2 regions of the Streptomyces sp. ME19-01-6 genome follow, and region 2 is predicted to be linked to the other one. Evidence: riboswitches for the same ligand, from Rfam matches in the RefSeq annotation. Region 2 holds a riboswitch; the other holds the start of a gene.
What was found. Region 2 has a riboswitch for S-adenosylmethionine ahead of thrC (threonine synthase). Riboswitches for the same ligand answer to the same signal wherever they lie in the genome.

Region 1 (3,716 bases), on a different contig from region 2:
GGTGGTGCTGATCTTCTGGGTCGCGCTGCAGTGGCTGGCCGCCCGCGGGGCCGACGACCGCCCCGGCGTCGCCTACCTCGCCCACCTCGTGGGGTTCAGCCTCGGGTTCCTCTACGCGTGGGCCCGCTTCGGGCGGACGCGTAGAGTGAGCGGGGCAGTCAGGTCCAGCGAGGGAGAAAGCCAGCCGTGATCACTTCGATCGTGCTCATCAAGACCAGCGTGGACCAGATCCCTGAGATCGCCGAGCAGATCGCCGCGCTCGACGGCGTGAGCGAGGTCTACTCGGTCACCGGAGCGCACGATCTGATCGCGTTGGTGCGGGTGGCCCGGCACGACGACCTGGCGGACGTCATCCCGGGCCGGATCAGCAAGGTGCCGGGCGTGGCCTCCACCGAGACCCACATCGCCTTCCGCACCTACTCCCAGCACGACCTCGAGGCCGCCTTCGCGATCGGCCTCGACGGCTGAACCCTGCTCCCGCGCTGTCAGCCGCGTCAGCCGCGGTCCGGGACGCAGCGCCCGTCCTCGGTGCGATAGCTCCACTTCGCGCCGTCCCGGACCAGCTCCTTCACCGCGTCGACGAACCGCTCGACGTGCTCGTCCGGGGTGCCCGCGCCGAAGCTGACCCGGATGGCGTTCAGCGCCCGCTCCCCCGGCGCCGCCTCCGGGGCCCCGCACTCGCCCGCCTCCCCGGGCTCGCCGCCCAGCAGGGTGCGCACCAGCGGATGCGCGCAGAACAGGCCGTCGCGCACGCCGATGCCGTACTCCGCGGAGAGCGCGGCCGCGAAGTGCGAGCTGTTCCAGCCCTCCACCACGAAGGAGATGACCCCCACCCGGGGGGCGTCGTCGCCGAACAGCGACAGGACGCGTACCTCGGGCACCTCGGCCAGCCCCGCGCGGACCTTGGCGATCAGCTGCCGCTCCCGCGCCACCAGGGACTCGAATCCGGCCTCGGTCAGCGCCTTGCAGGCCGAGGCGATCGCGTACGCCCCGATGACGTTCGGTGAGCCGGCCTCGTGCCGGGCCTCGGTGGTGTGCCACTCCACGTCCACCCCGCCGTCTTCCTGACGCGTGACCTTACGGCTGGCCCCGCCGCCCGCGAGATACGGCCGGGCCTCGCGCAGCCAGTCCGCGCGCCCCGCGAGCACGCCGGCCCCGAAGGGCGCGTACAGCTTGTGCCCGGAGAAGGCGACCCAGTCGACGTCCAGGGCGGCGATGTCCACGGGGTGGTGCGGGGCGAGCTGCGCGGCGTCCAGCACGATCCGGGCGCCGTGTGCGTGGGCCACCCGCGCCAGCTCGCGCACCGGCCACAGCTCACCGGTCACGTTCGACGCACCGGTCACACACACCAGCGCCGTCCCCGCGCCGTCCTCCGCTCGCTCCTCCGCCCGCCAGGCGATCAGCGCCCGCTCCAGCGCCTCGACGGCCTGCCGCGGGGAGCGCGGCGCGCTCAGATAGCCGACCTCGACGCCCTCCCGCTGCTGCCACGGCAGCAGCGAGGCATGGTGCTCGGTCTCGAACACGAACACCCGGGTGCCTTGCGGGAGGGCGGCGGCGAGGAGGTTGAGCGAGTCGGTGGTGGCGCGGGTGAAGATCACCTGGTCGTCGGGGCGGCAGCCGAGGAAGGCGGCGACGTCCTTGCGGCTGTTCTCGAACAGGTCGGTGGACAGCTGCGAGAGGTAGCCGGCCCCCCGGTGCACGCTGCCGTAGTACGGGGCGTAGGCGGCGATGTCGTCCCAGACCCGCTGCAGGGCGGGGGCGCTGGCGGCGTAGTCCAGCGCGGCGTAGTCGACCTCGCCGCCGGTGACGAGCGGGACGAGGACGTCGCGGCCGAGGACGGGCAGCGGGGCACAGGCGGAGGTGGCGATGGCGGAGGCGGTGGTGGCGGAGGCAGTGGTGGCGGAGGCAGCAGCGGTCGCGGACATGGCGAAGTCTCCCGGGAGGACGAAGAGGTGAATGCGTCACACGCGCAGGCGGCAGCCCGCCGCCGGGCACGTGGAAAGAGACTCAACGCACGGACGGAGCCGCGCGGATTGAGGGAAATCGAGAAAAAGCGGGCCGTCGGCCCTAGCGCATTCGCTGCATCACGGAAGAACTCCCTCGACGACCAGGACCCCTGGCCCCACGCTCATTCAGAAGCGTGCGAGGGGTCCGCGCTTGCCGCGGACTTCATTGCCTGCGGCCTGGTCATCACCCGGGGCACCCCGCCACGGACGGAGGGTTGCCGGACAGCGGGCCGGGGCCGAAATCGCTGTCGCTCGTGACCTGCGCAGGAGTATGCCATGCCCGGCCACAAACTTCAGACCCCTGTCCGCCATGCGGACGCATGGCGGACAGGGGTCCGTGAGGAGCACCTACGCGTTGGTGGCCAGCACCCACCGTTCCAGCGAGGCCAGGGCCGCGCCCGAGTCGATCGACTCGGCGGCCTTCTCCATGCCCGTCGCGATCCGCTCCGTGAGGGGCTTGTCGCCCATCCCGCCCTCCAGCGCGACCAGCGCGGCCGCCGAGTTGAGCAGCACCGCGTCCCGGACCGGGCCGCGCTCCCCCGCCAGCAGCCGCCGGGCGACATCCGCGTTGTACGAGGGGTCGGCGCCGCGCAGGGCCTCCACCGGGGCCAGGTCGATGCCGACGTCCCGCGGGTCGAAGGTCTCCTGCCGTACGGTGCCGCCCTCGACCACCCACACCTGGGAGGTCGAGGTGACGGTCAGCTCGTCCAGGCCGTCGTCGCCGCGGACGACCAGCGCGGAGGAGCCTCGTTCGGCGAGCACACCGGCCAGGATGGGCGCCATGCGGGCGTCCGCGACCCCGGTGGCCTGGGCGCGTACCCGGGCCGGATTGGTGAGCGGGCCGAGGAAGTTGAAGATGGTGGCGATGCCGAGCTGGCTGCGCGCGGTCCCGACATGGCGCAGCGCGGGGTGGAAGTGCATGGCGAAACAGAAGGTGATGCCGGCCTCCTCGGCCACCTCGGCCACCCGCCTCGGGGAGAGGTCCAGGTTGACGCCGAGCTTCGCGAGGACGTCGGAGGAGCCGCTGGCGGAGGACGCGGCGCGGTTGCCGTGCTTGACCACCTTGGCGCCGGTGCCCGCCACCACGAGCGCCGACATCGTGGAGATGTTGACCGTCTTGGCGCGGTCGCCTCCGGTGCCCACGATGTCGACCGTCGCCCCGGGGACCTCGATCACGTTCGCATGCTCGTACATGGTTCTGACCAGCCCGGACACTTCCTTCACCGTCGCGCCCTTGGCACGCAGCGCGACCGCGAAGCCGGCGATCTGAACGTCGGTGGCCTCACCTCGCATGATCCGGTCCATGGCCCAGGCGGTGTCGTCGGCGCTGAGGTCGTGGCCGAGCAGCAGCGAGTCGAGTACGTCCGGCCAGGTGCGGGCCGTCGCGCGGTTGTCGCCTCCGGCTGGGGTCACAACGTCCATGGTCCGCTCCTGGATCTCGGCTGGGCAGGGAGGGTCCGCGCACTTCAGCGGCCCCCGGCAAGCCTATCGGCGCGGGCGGGGCACGCGGCCCGGACCCGGACCCGTACATGGCCCAGGGCCCCGGCCCGGACCGTGTGGTCCGGGCCGGGGCCCTGGTGTGGCGTACGGCTGAGGTGTTCGCTGAGGGGATCAGTGGTGGCCGTGGCCGCTGGTGATCTCCTTGTACTCCTCGGCGGTCGGCTTGGGGATCACGTTGTCCCCGCCGTAGTAGCCCTTGGACAGCTTGGC
Region 2 (3,716 bases):
TGCGCACGCCGAGGTCCACCTGGGCGAGCGCGTCGAGCCCGACCGTGTGCAGCGAGTCGATGAGAATGGCGAGCTCCACCCCGTAGCCGACCGGGAAGGGCAGCCGCTCCAGCAGCGAGCGGCGCGCCGCGTACTCGCCGCCGAGCGGCTGTACGAAACCGGCCAGCTGCGGCCAGTGCAGGTTCAGCAGCGGCCGGGCGACCAGCTCGGTGACGCGTCCGCCCTGGCCGGCCGCCCTGCCGGAGGCGAGCCCGCCGAACTCGGGGCCGAGCGGCCGGTCGTACATCCCCTTGACCAGGTGCACGTCCGGGTCGGTCAGCAGCGGGCCGACGATCCCAAAGACGAAGCGCGCGTCGAATTCCCGCAGGTCGGCGTCGATGAAGCAGACGATGTCGCCGCTGGTCGCCAGCAGTGAGCGCCACAGCACCTCGCCCTTGCCGGGCAGCGTCGGCAGCTCGGGCAGCAGGGAGTCGCGGTGCACGACCCTCGCCCCGGCCGCCGCGGCGACCTCGGCGGTGCGGTCGGTGGACCCGGAGTCCACCACCACCAGCTCGTCGACCAGGGGCGCGGCCCGGCCCATCAGCTCGCGACGTATGGTCGCGGCGATCTCACCGACCGTCGCCTCCTCGTTGAGGGCGGGCAGGACGACGCTCACGGCCTGGCCCGTGGCGCGCTTGGCGGCCAGCAGGCGGTCGAGCGGACGGTCGTCGGCGGACCAGGACCGCTCCTTCAGCCAGCGCTCCACCTCTTCCAGCACGTCCGTACCTCCCTGCTCAGCTGTGATGCATCTCGCGCTTCGGACGACTATCTCAACCATCCAGGCCTTCGGTTACAGTCTTGAACAACGCACGTGACCGTCGTATGTCGGGGGTCCTCGTGCGACAAACACGCCGGGCTGGGCCCGGCGTCATACCGCTCATCCAGAGGGGCAGAGGGAACGGCCCGTTGAAGCCCCGGCAACCCTCCAGCCGGTCCTGATTCGCCACGAAGCGGGGCCCCGGCTAGGGAAGGTGCCAATTCCGGCTCGCGGCGAGATGCGCCGTGAGGAAGATGAGGAGAAAGGGCCTCGCCTCCATGGCTGTGCAAGCTGTCGAAAGCTCAACTACTTCTGCCGGTTCAGCGGATTCCTCGGGTTCCACGGGGTCTTCTGTCTCCCTCGGCCCCGCCGTCGCGCTGTCCTGTCGTGAGTGCGGTGAGCGATTCCCCCTCGGCCCCATTTTCGCCTGTGTGGAGTGTTTCGGGCCGCTCGAGGTCGCGTACGACCTGCCGACCGGCGACCCCGAGGCGCTGCGCAAGCGGATCGAGGCCGGCCCGAACAACATCTGGCGCTACGCCCCGCTGCTGCCCGTCCCGGCCGACGTGGCCGACAAGCCCAACATCAACCCCGGCTTCACCAAGCTGGTGAAGGCCGACAACCTGGCCCGCGAGCTGGGTGTGACCGGCGAGCTGTACATCAAGGACGACTCCGGCAACCCGACGCACTCCTTCAAGGACCGCGTCGTCGCCCAGGCCGTCGAGGCCGCCCGCGCCTTCGGCTTCACCACCCTCTCCTGCTCCTCCACCGGCAACCTCGCGGGCGCGGTCGGCGCCGCGGCCGCCCGCGCGGGCCTGCGCTCCTGCACCTTCATCCCGCACGACCTGGAGCAGGGCAAGGTCGTCATGGCCGCGGTCTACGGCGGCGACCTGGTCGCCATCGAGGGCACGTACGACGACGTCAACCGCTTCTGCAGCGAGCTGATCGGCGACCCGGCGGGCGAGGGCTGGGGCTTTGTCAACGTCAACCTCCGCCCCTACTACGCGGAGGGGTCCAAGACCCTCGCGTACGAGATCTGCGAACAGCTCGGCTGGCGGCTGCCGGACCAGCTGGTCATCCCGATCGCGTCCGGCTCGCAGCTCACGAAGATCGACAAGGGGCTGAAGGAGCTCATCGCGCTCGGCCTGGTCGAGGACAGGCCGTACAAGATCTTCGGCGCCCAGGCCGAGGGCTGCTCCCCGGTCTCCACCGCCTTCAAGGCGGGCCATGACGTGGTGCGGCCGCAGAAGCCCAACACCATCGCCAAGTCGCTGGCCATCGGCAACCCGGCGGACGGGCCGTATGTGCTGGACATCGCGCGCCGCACGGGCGGAGCGGTGGAGGACGTGAACGACGAGCAGGTCGTCGCGGCGATCAAGCTGCTGGCCCGTACGGAGGGGATCTTCGCGGAGACCGCGGGCGGGGTGACCCTGGGCGTGACGCAGAAGCTGCTCGAGAACGGGGTCCTGGACCCCGCCCTCACCACCGTCGTGCTCAACACCGGAGACGGCCTCAAGACGCTCGACGCGGTCGCCCCGACGAGTGGGCCCACGGCGGTGATCCGCCCGAGTCTCGACGCGTTCCGCGAGGCTGGTCTGGCCTGAATCGGCTCGGCTCAAACCGGCTGGCTTGAATTCGCTCCTCGCCTCCCGCTGCAATTCCCACAGAAGGTGAAACGCTCATGAGCGTCAATGTCCGAATCCCCACCATCCTGCGCACCTACACAGGCGGGCAGGCCGAGGTCAGCGCCGAAGGAGCGACTCTCGCCGAGGTCCTGGCGGACCTCGACCGCAACCATCAGGGCATCGCGGCCCGCGTCCTGGACGACACGGGCAAGCTGCGCCGCTTCGTCAACGTCTATGTCAACGACGACGACGTGCGCTTCGCGGAGGGCCTGGAGACGGCGACCCCGGACGGCGCCGGCGTCTCGATCATTCCGGCGGTCGCGGGCGGCTGCTGAGCCGGTAACGGGCCGGTCACGGGCGGTCGTACCCCCCGAGATAAACGGAATCGCCTCGTCCTGATAGAAACGGACGGGGCGATTCCATGTGTGGAACCGCGATACAGTTACAGCGATCCCCTTCTGTCGGCCCCCGCGCCGACCGCATATGAGAACTCGTCAACTTGTGCCCAAACTGTGCGCGCGAATTGCCGGGCTGGTCCGTTATGTCCGGCCCGGCTTGCCCTGAATTCACGGGAATTTGCCGCTTATTACCGTTCGGCCGTCGCCAGAATTCTCGTCCGATTGACCTGTTGCACAGGGCAGTGGGACAGATACATTCAGCGGCGGTCGACGCGTTCCGGCGCACACCCCCCTCGACTCGGGGGGTGAGGTCTGACCCGGGTCCGCGGAGTGCGGTCCTGCGCAAGGGCCAGCAATAGGGGAGTTAGGAATGGCTCAGGGCACCGTCAAGTGGTTCAACGCGGAGAAGGGGTACGGCTTCATCGCGGTCGACGGTGGTGCGGACGTGTTCGTCCACTACAGCGCGATCCAGATGGACGGTTACCGCACCCTCGAGGAAGGCCAGCGGGTCGAGTTCGAGATCTCGCAGGGCCAGAAGGGGCCGCAGGCGGACATGGTCCGCGTGGCTGTTGGCTGAAGCGCCGACGCGAGGCAGCTGACTGGACCGTTCGAAGGGCCCGTACCCCCATGGGGAACGGGCCCTTTGACATGAGCTCTCGCGACCAGCTTGTCCCACCCTGTCACCCACTCACGCTTGCACTCTCGGGGGTCGAGTGCTAATCATTGGCGTTAGCACTCTGAAGGTGAGAGTGACAGAAGGATCGGGTCGGTGAGGTCCGTCAGGCCATGCGGGGCAAGGAACCGCAGGGCAGGCAGGCCGTCCGTCGCGGGCGCCAGGCGCGGTCCGGAGCAATCCACCCCGTCTTGGGAGGACCACTTCACATGGCCAAGATCATCGCG

Region 1: it holds a riboswitch for S-adenosylmethionine, as region 2 does, so the genes downstream of both, PV419_RS42050 (aminotransferase class V-fold PLP-dependent enzyme) here and thrC (threonine synthase) in region 2, are expected to answer to the same signal.

What each region holds. Positions count from the first base shown of each region.
Region 1 covers NZ_JARAXF010000032.1:7,685-11,400, reverse strand. Annotated here, with positions in the region: gene PV419_RS42060 (rhomboid family intramembrane serine protease) at 1-190, shown strand, start outside; gene PV419_RS42055 (Lrp/AsnC ligand binding domain-containing protein) at 187-468, shown strand; gene PV419_RS42050 (aminotransferase class V-fold PLP-dependent enzyme) at 495-1,925, opposite strand; SAM riboswitch class IV at 2,149-2,266, opposite strand; gene trpD (anthranilate phosphoribosyltransferase) at 2,355-3,428, opposite strand; gene PV419_RS42040 (cytochrome bc complex cytochrome b subunit) at 3,618-3,716, opposite strand, start outside.
Region 2 covers NZ_JARAXF010000006.1:145,767-149,482, forward strand. Annotated here, with positions in the region: gene PV419_RS16560 (glucosyl-3-phosphoglycerate synthase) at 1-757, opposite strand, end outside; SAM riboswitch class I at 914-1,057, shown strand; gene thrC (threonine synthase) at 1,051-2,397, shown strand; gene PV419_RS16570 (MoaD/ThiS family protein) at 2,475-2,753, shown strand; gene PV419_RS16575 (cold-shock protein) at 3,187-3,393, shown strand; gene groL (chaperonin GroEL) at 3,699-3,716, shown strand, end outside.